3 regions of the Anoxybacillus sp. B2M1 genome follow, and region 1 is predicted to be linked to each of the others. Evidence: riboswitches for the same ligand, from Rfam matches in the RefSeq annotation. Region 1 holds a riboswitch; each other region holds the start of a gene.

The links. A riboswitch is a leader RNA that binds a small molecule or an ion and turns the genes downstream of it on or off. The one in region 1 is predicted to bind cobalamin.
Region 2: another riboswitch for cobalamin. It lies ahead of GFC28_RS09465 (ribonucleoside-diphosphate reductase subunit alpha); the one in region 1 lies ahead of GFC28_RS10105 (hypothetical protein).
Region 3: another riboswitch for cobalamin. It lies ahead of GFC28_RS04315 ((2Fe-2S) ferredoxin domain-containing protein); the one in region 1 lies ahead of GFC28_RS10105 (hypothetical protein).

Annotation. Positions count from the first base shown of each region.
Region 1 is NZ_CP015435.1:2,075,875-2,081,310, reverse strand. It holds gene prpB (methylisocitrate lyase) at 194-1,138, opposite strand; gene GFC28_RS10115 (bifunctional 2-methylcitrate dehydratase/aconitate hydratase) at 1,232-2,680, opposite strand; gene mmgD (citrate synthase) at 2,777-3,883, opposite strand; gene GFC28_RS10105 (hypothetical protein) at 3,907-4,149, opposite strand; cobalamin riboswitch at 4,336-4,540, opposite strand; cobalamin riboswitch at 5,002-5,182, shown strand.
Region 2 is NZ_CP015435.1:1,964,072-1,969,507, reverse strand. It holds gene GFC28_RS09470 (ribonucleotide-diphosphate reductase subunit beta) at 1-173, opposite strand, end outside; gene GFC28_RS09465 (ribonucleoside-diphosphate reductase subunit alpha) at 191-2,431, opposite strand; cobalamin riboswitch at 2,557-2,753, opposite strand; gene GFC28_RS09460 (hypothetical protein) at 2,899-3,360, opposite strand; gene GFC28_RS09455 (carbon starvation CstA family protein) at 3,680-5,436, shown strand, end outside.
Region 3 is NZ_CP015435.1:881,548-886,983, reverse strand. It holds gene GFC28_RS04330 (phasin family protein) at 206-496, shown strand; gene ubiB (2-polyprenylphenol 6-hydroxylase) at 534-2,210, shown strand; gene rraA (ribonuclease E activity regulator RraA) at 2,696-3,175, shown strand; cobalamin riboswitch at 3,240-3,430, shown strand; gene GFC28_RS04315 ((2Fe-2S) ferredoxin domain-containing protein) at 3,561-3,950, shown strand; gene GFC28_RS04310 (energy-coupling factor ABC transporter permease) at 3,947-4,687, shown strand; gene GFC28_RS04305 (energy-coupling factor ABC transporter substrate-binding protein) at 4,691-4,975, shown strand; gene cbiQ (cobalt ECF transporter T component CbiQ) at 4,972-5,436, shown strand, end outside.

The DNA.
Region 1 (5,436 bases):
ACGACCTTCATATAAACATCTTTTGTTCCGTTTGCATCCTCACTCGGCTGTGGTGCTTATCTGTCAACCGTTTTGAAAGCATCAATAGACAAAGTCAGCATTGACTTTGTCTATAACTTATTCTCCTCATGCTCATCAGTGATGAACATGAGGAGAGTGCGCCTTTACTTATGGAGTCAGGGAAAACATGTGTTCATTTGTAGCGTTGATCAGCTTCTCTTTCATTTGACAAGTCATCATCAGGAAGAACGGTTTTTGCAATGGTCTGATCGAGAGCTTCAAAATCGTAATAATGAATGACATCATATAATTCTTTGCGTGATTGCATCTGGTCAAGCTCGTTTTTTTGCGTGCCGGTTGTTAAAATCGCTTCATATACTCGCTCATACGCTTTTGCAGCAACCCGAAGCGAAGTGACCGGATAAATGACCATAGAATAGCCGAGAGATGCAAATTCTTCAGCAGTATAATATGGAGTTTTTCCGAATTCTGTCATATTTGCGAGCAGCGGAATCGAGATGGCTTGTTTCATCTTAGCGAAATCGTCTTTGCTTGTTAATGCTTCTGGAAAAATGGCATCTGCGCCTGCTTCCGCATATCGGCGTGTCCGCTCAATCGTTTGCTCAATTCCTTCGACGGCATACGCATCGGTGCGAGCCACGACCACAAGTGAAGGGGCTACTTCCTTCAACACTTTAATTTTTTGTACCATCTCTTCTGGAGAAACGAGCTTCTTACCATTCAAATGGCCGCATTTTTTTGGCAGTTCCTGATCTTCGATTTGCACGGCAGCCACACGTGCTTCCACCATTTCTTTTGCTGTGCGTGCCGTGTTAAGAATGCCGCCAAACCCTGTATCAATATCCACTAGCAACGGCAAATTGGTCGCACGAACTAGCTCTCGTGCTCGCTGTGCCACTTCTTCTGAAGTAATAATGCCTAAATCAGGAAGCCCACGGCTGGCGGTAAACGCTGCTCCTGATAAATAAAGAGCTTGAAAGCCGACTTTTCTGGCAATAAGGGCCGCCATTCCGTCATGAGCGCCTGGAATTTGCAAAATTTCCGGGGCGTTCATTAAATAGCGAAATCGTTCGGCAAGTTCGTGTTGTGTTGATTCACGTTCGACAATCCAAACCAAAGGAGCTCCCTCCCTTTCCAATGAATTTTTCAAGGCATAAGCATTCATTTTCTCCTAGCTTCAAGAGAAACCTGCTTTAGTATTTTTAAATGATTAAATGACAAATAAATCGACAAATTCATGTACAGGGGTAGCTGCGAGCCGGTCTTGATCGAGAGAAATGTCTAAGATGCGGTCAATCTGTTTTTTTGGAAAACGTGTTTCAAGGTTTTTCGTGTATTTTTCTAATAATTTAGGGATTGCTTCCTGGCGGCGGAAACGATGTCCGATCGGATATTCGCGGACGATTTGCCTTGTTTCGCTGCCATTCTGAAAGCGAATTTGTACGGCGTTAGCAATCGAACGCTTTTCTGGATCAAGATAGTCACGGCTGTATTGTTTATTTTCGATAACGGTCATTTTCTCGCGAAGGGCATCGATTCTTGGGTCTTGCGCGATTTCGTCTTCATAGTGATCAGCCGTTAAATTTCCGTAGATAAGACCGACCGCTGTGATGTATTGAAGGCAATGGTCGCGATCGGCAGGATTATGCAATGGCCCGGTTTTATCAATAATGCGGATGGCTGATTCATGGGTTGTAATGATAATCTCCTCAATTTCGTCCAGGCGATCCTTCACTTCAGGATGGAGCTCAATGGCGCACTCGACTGCTGTTTGGGCATGGAACTCAGCAGGATAAGAAATTTTGAAAAGAACATTCTCCATTACATATGATCCAAGAGAACGAGCAAGCTTCAACTTTTGCCCTTTGAATAGCACATCTTCAAATCCCCAATTTGGTGCGGAAAGAGCAGTTGGATATCCCATTTCACCTGTTAAAGACATGAGTGCAAGACGAACAGCTCGACTTGTTGCATCTCCAGCAGCCCACGATTTTCGCGATCCTGTATTTGGGGCGTGACGATATGTACGCAGGCTGGAGTTATCGAGCCAAGCATTCGATAGGGCATTGATTATTTCTTCGCGTCCCCCGCCGAAAAGCTTGGTGACAACAGCTGTCGACGCCACTTTAACGAAGAGTACATGGTCTAATCCTACGCGATTTAAACTATTTTCCAGTGCAAGCACTCCTTGAATTTCATGGGCCTGAATCATCGCTTTCAGCACATCGCTCATGTTCAGCGGCTTTTTTGCTTGCGAAATATTGCGGCGGCTTACGTAATCGGCAGCGGCTAAGATGCCCCCGAGATTATCAGAAGGGTGTCCCCATTCCGCAGCTAGCCATGTATCATTATAGTCAAGCCAGCGAATCATGCAGCCGATATTAAATGCACCTTGGACGGGATCAAGAACAAAAGAAGTTCCGGGAATGCGGCAGCCGTTAGGAACGACGGTCCCTGGCACAATGGGGCCTAACAGTTTTGTGCATTCCGGATAGCGGAGTGCAAGAATGCCGCAGCCTAACGTGTCCAATAGGACATAGCGAGCTGTTTCGAATGCTTCATGACTTTCGATTTTTCCGTTAAGAACATAATCCGCAATTCGAACAAGCAATTCGTCTGTTTGTTGTTTTTCATTATTTTTTATTAAAACTTCACTCATGAATCTCTTCCTTTCTAGACTCCATTTATATTATGATAAAAAGAAGAGGAATTGCTGGCCCCAATTCCTCTTCGGGTGAGCGTTTAATCTGCTTTTTCAGTTCACTTGCAGGTGGCGCTCTCCGACATATTTGACGCGAGGGCGGTATAGCCGGTTATTGTTATGCTGTTCAATCACGTGGGCGCAAAGGCCGGCGGTTCGGGCACTAAAGAAAATCGGTGTGTAAAGCTCAATTGGAATACCAAGCAAATAATAGACAGGAGCAGCATAGTAATCTAGATTTGGATAGAGTCCTTTTTCTTCTCTCATAATTGTTTCTCCCGCCTCGCACATTTCGAGCAGAGTCGTGTCGCCGCGGACTTCGCTAAGCTCTTGAAGCGCCTTTTTCATAAGCAAGGCTCGTGGATCCATCTTTTTCATGTATACGCGATGACCAAATCCCATAATTCGTTCCTTATTGGCTAGCTTTTGATAGAGCAGCTGTTTGTATTTTTCTGGCGATTCCGCTTCTTTGAGCATATACATCACGGCCTCGTTGGCTCCTCCATGAAGATGCCCCTTTAACGATGACACAGCCCCTGTCAATGCTCCGTACAAATCGGCGTGGGTGGAGGAAATGACGCGCGCTGTAAATGTCGAGTTTGGCAGCTCATGCTCAATATAAGCGATGAGCGAACGGTAAAATATTTCCACTTCCAGCTCGCTTGGTTGCTTCCCTGTCAGCATATATAGAAAATTGGCGCTGTAAGAGAGTTCTTGGTGCGATGGAACGACTGGCTGGTTATGCAACAAGCGATGGCTGCTTGCAATAATGGCAGGTACTTGAGCCAAAAGCTTAATCGCTTTTTCTTTATTAGCCGCTTCTGTTCGTTCATCGAGATGTGGGTCAAAGCTGGCTAAAACGGAAATACCGGTTCGCAGTGCATCCATCGGATGGGTAGTTTGCGGCAGCTGCTTCAAAATTTTCACCAGTTCTTGCGGCAGTGTTCTTTGTGTGTGAAGCTGCATTTCAAAGCGCTCTTTTTCTGGCTGTGACGGTAGTTTTCCTTCAATAAGCAGATGTGCTGCCTCGGTATATGTTTTGGTTTCTGCAAGCTTGATCAGATCATATCCCCGGATGACGATTTCTTCATTCTCCACATCAAGAAATGAAATTTTCGTTTCAGCCGCTATGATTTCTTCTAATCCTGGACGAAATTCCAAAAAGATCCCTCCTTAATTTAAAATCATTTGCTTTCGTCGGCCGACTCCTTGCTGAAAACAAGTTCTTGTCGTATTTCTTGATATGCTTGCTGCAAATTAGCACGGCATGATGGCTGTTCTGACAAAGGGAGGCGGACGGCAATTTCCGATTGATAATGATCGTACAGATCCATTAAAGAAACGGGTGGATGTTTTGTAAAATTGTTCATGACCGTTTGCTTAAACGCTTCCAAAAAATATTGCTTTGTTCCGAATGTGTTGTGCATGATGTCTGTCCTTTCGTTCTCAAGTTCCGATACGATTCGAATGATGGACATGCGCTTGAAGCAAATAAAAAAAGCATCTTCGCAAATGAAGATGCTGAAAAAGCGCATACGATCCCCTATGAAAAACATATACAAAAAAACATATGTTTTTCCGCTTCCTCAACACCCCCTATCCTCGTAGGTTTTTGGTGTGGACCGAATCAGGCAGGTCTCCTGGCTTATGTTCATCGCTTCCTAGCCCCTTCCCGTTGATATGTCAAGCATTCAACAGTGGTTTTGGCAGGTTGCTCCCATTTACAGTTGCGGGACAGCGTCGGATTTGCACCGAACTTCCCTTTTAAACCGGTCAAGCGCTCTTTTGCTTACCGGTACCTGATCCTAACCAACGTTATTCAATTTTCAAGTTCACTATATCATATTTTTTCTGAGACGAAAACAAAAAAATTCTTAACTTTCTAACAGGTGGCCTGGGCTGCTTCCGACAGTGTTCGATCATGAAAGTTATCTAGATATAACTTAAGGATAAAAAATGAGAAGGTGATGCTCCGATTTCGACGGTTGAGCATTCGAACAACACGGTCTACAGCTTATTGGTTGATACTTGTTACGCTTTGAAACCGGAATGCTCTTTTTGAATGATTAATCTTAATAAAAGCGATCGACTTCTGTCGAAATTAGATTTGCGCCATGAATCAGAAGACTTAATCTCCTTGACAATTTTTTCGAAGAATGATAGGGTTATTGTAAAATTTTTCTGATACTTCATGACAGGCTTAGAATGGAGGTTTGAAGCGTTTTTTTCTTGGCGAACAAGAAAATAAATGTGGGAACAGGTTCCAAAGGTGAGTCAAGACTAAATGGCCCAGTCCAAGGCTCCCTGCGGATGAAAAGGGAAGACCGGTGAGATTCCGGCACGGTCCCGCCACTGTAATAGAGGAGCTTTCCGCTTTACTGCCACTGATCAAAGATTGGGAAGGCGAGCGGAAAGCAATGATCCTTAAGTCAGGAGACCTGCCTGTTCTGACAACACTGCTTTTACCTACGGAGGATAGGGAGGTGTTCATCATGGACAAAGGGATTAATCCTTTTTTATGGCATTTCTAGCTTCCGTTGGAGCGTTAGGAATGCTTTTTTATTATTCGGAAAAAGAAATATGACGTCAAATCGCGGTGAATGCGGGGAGATGTGAGGAGAAGAGCAACTCAGCTGGAAGGATGAACGGGAAACCGAGCCATCGAATGGACAACATAGATTTCCTATCAGGCAAGTCCCGCCTAAAGATCAGGT
Region 2 (5,436 bases), 110 kb from region 1:
ATTTCAAACGGTGTCCAAAAATTGGCGAGCATTCGTTTATATTTAGCATATGCCCACGGATAGGCAATATCGTCCCAATTGAGCACATTCGAGCATCGTCCGTTGATGATTCGCGTGGAACGGTTGGGCGCTTCAGGGTCCATAATGATTCGTTTCGTTAAAGCAGATGTCATCATAACTCCTCCTTATATTAACTTGCGCATGATTCACATTCTTCAATGTTGCTTGATGTTGAACGAACATAATAGGTTGTTTTTAAACCGGATTTCCAAGCGGCAAGATGAAGGGCTAATAAATCCTTTGCTTTAATGGTGTTCATTACGTAAAAATTGAATGAGATCGATTGGTCAATATGGCGCTGCCGCATCGCGTTTTGTTGAATGCTCCAATGCTGGTCAATATGATAGGCTGATTTATAGTACCAAGTTGTTTTTTCGTTTAAGTCTGGCGCTGTAACTGGAATCTTATAATCTTTTTTTTCTTCGGCATACATCTTCAAAAAGATCGGATCAATGCTGGCGGTACTGCCGGCAATAATCGATGTCGAAGCATTGGGAGCAATCGCCATCACATAGCCGTTGCGCATTCCATGTTTAGCTACGTTTTCTTTCAGATGAATCCATTTGGAAGTGTTGTAGCCACGTTTATCGAAATAGGCCCCTGTCTGCCAATCAGATCCAGAAAACGCTGGGTAACTGCCTTTTTCTTGAGCAAGCTCCATGCTTGCTTGAATAGTGAGATAAGCAATTTTTTCATAAAGCTCGTCCGCATAGTGAACGGCCTCTTCTGATTCCCAGCGAATGCCTTTTAAAGCGAGCAAATGATGCCATCCAAATGTGCCTAGTCCGACAGCCCGATATTTTTGATTCGTCAACTGTGCCTGCAAAACAGGGATTTGGTTTAAGTCAATCACGTTATCAAGCATGCGCATTTGAATAGGAACGAGCCGTTCAAGCACATCGTCCATAACGGCTTTAGCTAAATTGATCGACGATAGGTTGCAGACGACAAAATCGCCAGGGATTTTTTCAATGATGATTTTTCCATCTTTTACATATTGTTTTTCCATCACGGTCGGGCTTTGATTTTGGGCAATTTCAGTGCAAAGGTTGCTACAATAAATCATGCCGAGATGGGGGTTCGGATTTTTTCGATTCACTTCATCGCGATAAAACATAAATGGTGTGCCTGATTCTAGCTGGCTGCGCATAATGCTTTTCATAATTTCAATAGCTGGAACTTTCTCTTTTGAAAGGCGCTTTTCTTGAACGCATTCCCAATATTTTTGACGAAAACTGCCGTCCCCGTTTTCTTCATCATAAAAGTCTTCTAGACTGAATCCCATGATTTGTCGTATTTCGTGTGGATCAAATAAATACCAATCTCCGCGTTTTTCTACTTGCTCCATAAATAAATCAGGGATGCAAACGCCTGTGAATAAATCGTGTGTTCTCATCCGTTCATCGCCATTGTTTAATTTGGCATCTAAAAAAGCAAAAATATCTTTATGCCACACGTCTAAGTAGACAGAGATGGCTCCTTTTCTTTGGCCAAGCTGATCGACGCTGACAGCGGTGTTATTCAATTGCTTCATCCATGGAATCACGCCGGATGAAATCCCTTTAAATCCTTTAATATCGCTGCCGCGGCTGCGAATCTTTCCGAGATAGACGCCAATGCCGCCTCCTGCCTTGGAAAGGTTAGCAATATCGGTATTGCTGTCGTAAATACCTTGCAAGCTGTCATCAATCGTATCGATAAAGCAGCTTGATAGCTGACCATAGTTTTTTCCTGCATTGGCTAAAGTCGGAGTGGCAACCGTCATATATAAATTGCTTAATGCCCAGTATGCTTCTCGGATAAAGGCAAGTCGCTGCGTTTTTGGCTCTTTGGCCATCAATGTCATCGCGATGATGAGAAAGCGCTCTTGCGGCAGTTCATATAAATTTCTTTCATAATCACGGGCAAGATAGCGATCTGCAAGCGTGCGGAGACCGATATAGGTAAATAGCTTGTCTTTTTCTGGATTGATGATCGCTCCAATCTTTTTAATTTCTTCTTTTTCATAATCATCAAGCAAAGAATGGTTGTAAACTCCCTTGGAAACGAGAGAAGCGACCAGCTCGTAAAAATCACCGTAGCGTTCTTTTGGATGATAACCGCGATTTTGAGCTGCTTCGTGATAAAGCTTCTGTAAATAAATGCGGGCGCAAACAAAGGTCCAGTCTGGTTCTGCTTCGCTAATATATGAAAGTCCCTCAAGAATGCAATCATTTGCCATTTGTTCGAAGGACGCAGTGTCTTTGTTTTGAATCATGCGAAGCACACGCTTGATATATTCGGATGTGTCTAGATGAGGAAATTCATTTGTAAGATCATGAATCCAGGCAATCAATTCTTCTTGAGAAACGGTTTGAAAAGTAAACGTCATTATCGGCTCCTCCTCTTTCCAATAAAAAAATCCACTCCGGATTGAGTGGATGAAACGATAGTATAAAAAGGAATAAAACTTCCCTTCTTAAACCATCGCTTCATCTTCTCCCTCCCCGAAGAATGTGAAACGAAACAAGCAAGGCAGGTCTCCTGACTTGTGCTTCTTCCTACTTTGGATCCTTCCCGTATACGCGCCGTATAAGCTTTCGTATACAGTGGAGCTTCCATTTCGTCCGCACATACAGTTGCGGGGGCAGTTCTGGATTTACACCAGATTCCCTATTAAGTCCTAAGGGACACCTTTACTTGTGGTTTGTTCTACTATATATAGTTTTTGTTTTTGTTCTCCGATACAATATATTGTGTTTGTTAGTTGCGCTGGTATCATCATATAATAAATCAATGGAAAATTCAACTATAATATTTCTGAAGTGGAAAAATAAAAAACGCGCTCGATCGGCGCGTTTATTTTTGAAGTGGGAGAAATTTAATAAGCAGCGAGCGAATCAGTAAACCGGTGAGCACACCAGGAATAACTGAGAGCATTGGCAGCCAAATTGGTCCAAAAAAAATGCCGAAGATGGTAACGCGGGAAGAGTACATCAGTCCAACTGTGACAAAATAAGCTGAAAAAACGAATGGAAGAAAAGCGTAAGGAGAGCGACCACCGTCAGCATCTTTATAAGCATCCCACATTGCAAAAAAATACAAACATGGATAAAACATAAGCCATTGAAAATCAATGACTTGGGTTGCTTCGATTGTTTTTCCCAAAAAGCTCAGGCGAATGGCTTCATTAAATCGGGATTGAGAGTTTACAATAAATTCTAATAAAATAAAGATGGTTCCTTTGAAATACTTTTGATTCAAAAGCTGTCCGAATCCTGGTAAAGCAATACTCCATAACAACCGTTCAATTGCTTTCACGTTTTCTTAACCCTTTACTAATGGATTTTATTTGTTGATCATCGACTATATCCTATATCGCCTCGTATATAGAAAAAGAGCCCTGCCTTATTTTTATCATTTCCGCTTTTTACAGTTTATATAATTACATTTTATTGAAAATATACATTTTGTTCCTATTGAGATCGGGAATTTGAAAATGGTGCATGTTAGGTGTGTAATTTGACATGTTATGTCTAGTTTTGTTCATGTTAAGAAAATATTTGGGTAACTTTTCAGAATAGTTAGTATAATCACTGTGAGTAGAGGATAATTTTTTAGTGCAAAGGGGGAGAGGATTTTGAAAGCGGTTAAATCAATCGTGATTTGGGGATTGATTTCGATCATTGGAGCCATTGGCTTTGCGGTATTGGCTCTGCACCGCGGTGAAACGATTAATGCGATTTGGCTCATTGTGGCAGCGGTGTGTGTATATGCAGTGGCTTATCGTTTTTATAGCAAATTTATTGCGCGAAAAGTATTTGAGCTGGATGATAATCGCAAAACACCAGCTGAAGTGATGAATGATGGAAAAGACTATGTGCCGACGAATAAATGGGTGTTATTCGGACATCATTTTGCTGCTATTGCAGGAGCTGGCCCGCTTGTTGGCCCCATTTTGGCATCACAGATGGGATATTTGCCGGGCACGCTTTGGATTGTAGTCGGTGTGGTACTAGCAGGTGCGGTACAGGATTTTGTCATTTTGTTTGCTTCAATGCGCCGCAACGGAAAGTCACTTGGTGAAATGATTAAAGAAGAAATGGGCTCCTTCACAGGGCTTGTTGCGATGCTTGGGATTTTAGGTATCATGATTATTTTATTAGCCGTGTTAGCGTTGGTGGTTGTGAAAGCGCTTGTAGGAAGCCCGTGGGGAACGTTTACCATTGCGGCAACGATTCCGATTGCGATTTTTATGGGAATTTACATGCGCTATCTGCGGCCAGGCCGCGTAGGGGAAGCTTCATTGATCGGTTTTGTTCTGCTGATTGTTTCCCTTATTGCGGGACAGCATGTGGCTGAACATCCGACATTAGCCAATATGTTTACATTTAAAGGGGAGACAATTGCTCTTTTAATGATTGCTTATGGATTTGTGGCTTCAGCGTTGCCTGTATGGCTATTGCTAGCGCCGCGCGATTATTTAAGCACTTTTCTTAAAATCGGAACGATCGTTGGTCTAGCGCTTGGTATTCTTGTTGTTGCACCTGATTTGCAAATGCCTGCTGTGACCAAATTCGTCGATGGAACAGGACCTGTATTTTCAGGAAATTTATTCCCGTTTTTATTTATCACCATTGCGTGCGGAGCTGTTTCTGGATTCCATGCTCTTGTTTCTTCCGGAACGACGCCAAAAATGATCGAACTCGAAAGCCATGCCCGCCCAATCGGATATGGGGCGATGCTTATGGAGTCGTTTGTAGCGGTAATGGCTCTTGTCGCGGCATGCGTGCTAACACCAGGGGTTTATTTTGCGATTAATAGTCCAGCAGCTGCTATTGGCACAGATGTAGTCCAGGCTGCCCAAACGGTTTCATCTTGGGGATTTGTCGTTACCCCAGACGCATTGACAGAGTTGGCCAAAGATATAGGGGAGCAAACGATTTTATCGCGTACAGGCGGTGCACCGACTTTGGCTATTGGGATGGCAGTGATCCTTTCAAAAGTGATTGGTGGAAAAGCATTTATGGCTTTTTGGTACCATTTTGCGATTTTATTTGAAGCGCTATTTATTTTAACGACGATTGATGCGGGAACGCGTGTTGGCCGCTTCATGATTCAAGATATTATCGGACATTTTTATAAACCATTTGCTAAAACCGATTCATTGCCGGCCAATATTATTGCAACGGCTTTATGTGTACTCGGATGGGGATATTTCCTCTATCAAGGAGTCATTGATCCGCTTGGCGGAATCAATACATTATGGCCGCTGTTTGGTATTGCCAACCAAATGCTTGCTGGTATCGCCCTTTTATTAGGAACGACTCTTTTATTTAAGATGGGGAAAAAGGCATACGCATGGGTAACGTTAGTGCCAACAGTGTGGCTATTAGT
Region 3 (5,436 bases), 1.2 Mb from region 1:
AATCAGATGATTTATTCGGCGTTTATAGCCCGTTTGGTGGAACTTTTCTATTGCTAAAGGCATGATGGATTCAAAGCAACGTCATTTTATGGTGAAACAGAAGGCACAGATGTTTGACAGGAGCGAAATTCAAAGGTACATTGAAGCTAACAAACACGAAATGCAAAAGATGTAAAAAACACATAATGAAGGAGGAAGGATAAGAATGGATATGATTAGAAAAATGTTGGCGTTTGGGCTTGGTTTGGCGTCTGTCAGCAAAGAGCAAGCAGAGAAATTGGTGGATGAGCTAGTGAAAAGAGGAGAATTATCTTTAGAAGAGTCAAAAGATGTAATTGATCAATGGATTCGGCAAAAGGAAGAAGGGAAAGCGGAGTTTCAGCGCGCTGTGCGTGAGCAGCTTAAACAAATGCTCGATAAACTTGATTTAGCTACAAAAGAGGATATTCGCCAATTAGAAGAACGAATTCAACGCTTGGAGCAGAAAAACGAGTAAATAAAAAGATTTTGGAGCTGCAAAAGGAGACAGACCAATGGCCGGAAAAAGGATGCGTCATGTAAGTCGTTATCGGGAGATCGCTGTCGCTTTGATTCGCCATGGCTTTGGGATCGTAGCGGAGGAAATCGGGTTTTCCCAGTTTCTTTCTCTTCCACAAAGATTATTTTTCGATGCGCAGGAAAAGAATGAAAAAACAATTGGAGAACGAATCAGGCTCGTGTTACAGGAGTTGGGTCCAACTTTCGTGAAGCTGGGGCAGATTGCGAGCACGCGTCCGGATTTAATTCCTGGCCCTATTATTCGGGAATTGGAAAAGCTGCAAGATCAAGTTTCTCCTTTTTCATTTGCCGAAGTCGCACGAACAGTTCAAGAGGAATTAGGAAGTGATGTGGATCGATTGTTTCAACAGTTCGAGGCGGTTCCGATTGCGGCCGCTTCGATTGGACAAGTTCATCGAGCCATCTTGCATTCAGGAGAACAAGTCGCTGTTAAAATTCAGCGCCCGAATATCGCCCATATGATTGAAACGGATTTAGAAATTCTGCAAGATTTAGCGATTCTCGCTGAGCGCCGCCTTTCATGGGCCGCGCAATATCAAATCGGCGATATGGTTGAAGAATTCTCGCAATCTCTTCGGGCCGAGCTTGATTATACGATTGAAGCGAGGAATGCTGATAAAATTTTTCAGCAATTTAAACAAGATCCTAGCATTTATGTTCCAAAAGTATTTTGGGAGTATTCAAGCAAAAAAGTGCTAACGATGGAATATGTGGAAGGCATCAAGCTTAACGAGTTGGAGCGGCTGAAGGAAAGCGGCTATGACTTGAAACGTTTGGCCGAACGTCTAACGAAGGCCATTTTGCAGCAAATTTTAAGAGAAGGGTTTTTCCATGGAGATCCTCATCCCGGCAATCTATTCGTATTGCCGGGGGAGGTGATCGCTTTTATTGATTTTGGGATGACCGGGCGTCTGACGCCAGATATGAAATATCACTTTTCTTCGTTAGTGATTGCTTTAATGCGTCATAATACAGACGGAATTATAAAATCGCTGTATCAAATGGGGCTTGTTCCTGAGCATGTCGATGTATCGCGATTGCATGAGGATATCGAACAATTAAGAGAGAAATACTACAATGTTCCGCTCAGCCAAATCAGTCTTGGCGAGGCGCTTCATGATTTGTTTCATGTTGCCTTTCAACACTCTATTCGCATTCCGAAGGATTTAACCCTTCTGGGGAAGGCGTTGCTAACAGTGGAAGGCGTAGCAGAGCAGTTAGATCCGGAGCTGAACATCCTCAATATTGCTGAACCGTTCGGCCGCCAACTATTAAAGGAGCGATTGCATCCTAAGCATCTAACCGAAGAAGTATGGAAGCGCGTGTTCAATTATGGAGAAATGTTGCTGGATCTCCCTAAGAACGTGAAGGAGTTAACGGCATTTATTAAACAAGGAAAGCTGCATTTGAAAATGGATATTCCTGAATGGCCGCTTTTTTTAAAAAAATTAGATCAAATTAGCAATCGCTTATCCTTCAGTATTGTGCTGCTGTCCTTCAGCATTATTATGGCAGGGATTATTATTGGCGCTTCTTTAGGTAGGCAATCGACTTTACTCTGGAAAATTCCAGCGATTGAGATTGGGTTTGGTATCGCCTCTTTGATGTTTTTATGGCTGTTATATTTAATTTATAGATCAGGACGGTTTTAGCTGTTGACCTAATCGCTGGTGGTAGATTCACTTGTTTTATTCTCGTGCTGTATAAAATGGAGAGCCACGGCCAGAAGATAGGCCGCTGACTTGTCTCGGTCACGCCAAAGCGTGCTGTCGAAACCTGCTTATATAGGGACTGCCTGCAGAGGCTCGACTAGAATGTGTTACGATAATAATTTTATGTAAACAATCAGGTGTGCTGATGATCCAATAAAAACCATTGGCATTACTTGATTCCCAGCTTTTCTGCCGTAGTCGGCAAGCAAATGACTTGCCGACTGGGCATGCATATGGCGGAAAAGCTTGTGTCTAGCTCAATCATTCCATATTTTTAGTAAAATGATCATCCACACTTGCGGGAAACCATATTAGTTCTTCTTATTTCACCGTTCCTCTGTTTTTTTTGACGGATTTTGCAGGATTTTTTTTCAAAATGTCAAAAGGATTTAATAGACAAAGAAAAATGGGGGAAGGGAAATTAAATGAAGACAGCAGATTTATGTGATCAATTTTTGTCGGAGCTGCAAGTGTGCCAATTACCGTTGCATTCTTATGGCGGAAAAACAGAGTTTTCCGGACCGATTGCCACTGTTGAGGTATTCGAGGACAATGTGCTCGTTCGCGAAGCGCTAGAAACCATTCCGGCAGGCACGGTGTTAGTTGTTGATGGAAAAGGTTCGCGAAATTGTGCATTGCTCGGAGATCGTCTGGCACAAATCGCTTGTGAACGAGGACTTGCAGGCGTGATTGTCCATGGTTGCATTCGCGATTCAGCTGAAATTGCGCAAATGCCGCTTGGCGTAATCGCTCTTGGGACATGCCCTGTCAAAAGCAAAAAAGAAGGGAAAGGGGCGCGTGATCGCGTTCTTGAATTCGGGGGCGTACGTTGGGAGCCGGGCGCGCATGTGTATGTTGATAGCGATGGAGTTGTTGTCGCTAAAACAAAACTGTTCGAAAAATAAAAATGGTTGACTTTTTTCGAAAATTCATCATATCATTGTGGAGGAACAACTAAATCATTGAATCGTTTGCTAAAGCAAGTAAGGTGCCTTTCTCTATTGGGACAGGCTTAAAAGGGAAGTACGGTGAAAAGCCGTCACGGTACCCGCCACTGTGATGAGGAGCTTCATTGCATCATGTCACTGAAGGAAACTTCGGGAAGGCGCAATGAAGCGATGACTCTAAGTCAGGAGACCTGCCTTATTTGCTCGGCCGGATACCTACGGGATTATAGGTAGACGTGCGGGGGAATGGTATACATATGCATTTGTGATTGGCCGTATGCATTTTTCTGCACCTCTATCGATAGAGGTGCTTTTTTATTTCATCAAAAAGGAGAGGATCGGTGTGACAACGTGGAATTTAACTGGAGTAAAGCATCACGTATTGATCTGTAACGGCGGCAGCTGCATGCGAAAAGGCGGAGAGGAGGTGACAATCGCCATTCGTGATGAAATTGCGCGGCTGGAATTGGACAGCACTGTACACACAACGAGAACGCGCTGCAATGGCCGCTGTAATGATGCGTGCGTAGTAATCGTGTATCCGCAAGGAGTTTGGTACAAGGGGGTGACGCCGGATAAAGGAAGAGAGCTTGTCCAAACACATTTAAAAGATGGTGATCCTTTAAAAGATATCGTCACCTATCAGTATGGAGAAGATGGATTATCGATGTGCCATCCAACAGCTGCGGTTGGCATTACTAAAAAAGCTAGCATCAAGGAGGAGAGGGTATGAAGCAATGGAAGTTTCTGTTGCTGCTATGTGGCCTTGTTGTTTATTTTACTGTCAATAGCGGCACACCAGCCTATGCTATGCATATTATGGAAGGATTTTTGCCGATGAAATGGGCGCTATTTTGGTGGATTGTTTTTCTGCCGTTTTTCATCGCAGGAGTGCGATCGCTAATGAAGATCACAAAGCGCCATCCTGAATTAAAATTGTTGATTGCGCTTTCAGGAGCTTTTACCTTTGTACTTTCGGCGTTAAAAATCCCATCGGTGACAGGAAGCAGCTCCCATCCGACTGGAGTCGGGCTCGGGGCCGTCTTATTTGGTCCACTAATAATGACGGTGATGGGGAGCATCGTTCTGTTATTCCAGACGTTACTACTGGCGCATGGGGGATTGACGACATTAGGAGCGAACGCGATGTCAATGGCGGTATGCGGTCCGCTAGTAGCATACGGGGTGTATCGTATAGGAAAAAGGTATAACATTTCGCAGCGATTTGTCATTTTTTTAGCCGCTTTTCTTTCTGACTTGGCCACATATGTAGTTACATCATGGCAATTGGCGCTTGCTTTTCCCGATACAACAGGAGGAGTAGTAGCTTCATTTCTTAAATTTGCCGGAATTTTTGCGATTACGCAAATACCGCTCGCGATCACCGAAGGGCTGCTGACTGTTGTTGTGTGGAACTTTTTATCTACTTACAGCAGTCGAGAGCTGAATCAACTTCAGAAAGGAGCCTAGCAGATGAAGCGAAATCTATTGCTTATTGTTCTTGCTTTTGTATTAGCTGCCGCCCCCTTGCTATTGGTTCGCCATTCGGATTTTAGCGGTACAGATGATCAAGCGGAAAAAGCGATTCAAACGATCGTCCCGGATTATAAGCCTTGGTTTGAGACGATCTTTTCACCGCCGGGCGGGGAAGTGGAAACATTGTTATTTTCTTTGCAAGCCGCGCTTGGCGCCGGGGTGATTGGCTATATTATCGGCGTTTATAAAGGTCGAGCCGGTCGAAGAGATGAAGCGGAATGATTCGGCATTTTGACATGATTGCCTATCATAATCGTCTGCGCCGTCTGCGGCCTGAACAAAAGACTTTATTCTCTTTTCTCTTGCTTTTGAACACTATGGTAGGAAGCAGAGGAACGCATCTTTTTATTATTTTCTGGCTAGCCATATGGACGATTGGGTATGCAGGTGTTTCTTGGAAAGTATATGTAAAAACGTTGGGAATGGTCATCCTTTTCCTTTTAATTAGCTGGCCGATTTTGCTTATTTCCCTTGATTCATGGCACATATCCGTGAATCGAGGAAATATTCCGGCAGCAATCGATGTATCGCTGCGCTCCATTGCAGCATGGTCGTGCTTATTTTTCCTTTTAGTAACAACGCCGTTTCCAGAGTTGCTCTATGTATTAAAAAAACTGAAAATACCATCCGTTATGATTGAATTACTATTTTTTATGTATCGATTTGTCTTTGTGTTGGAGCAG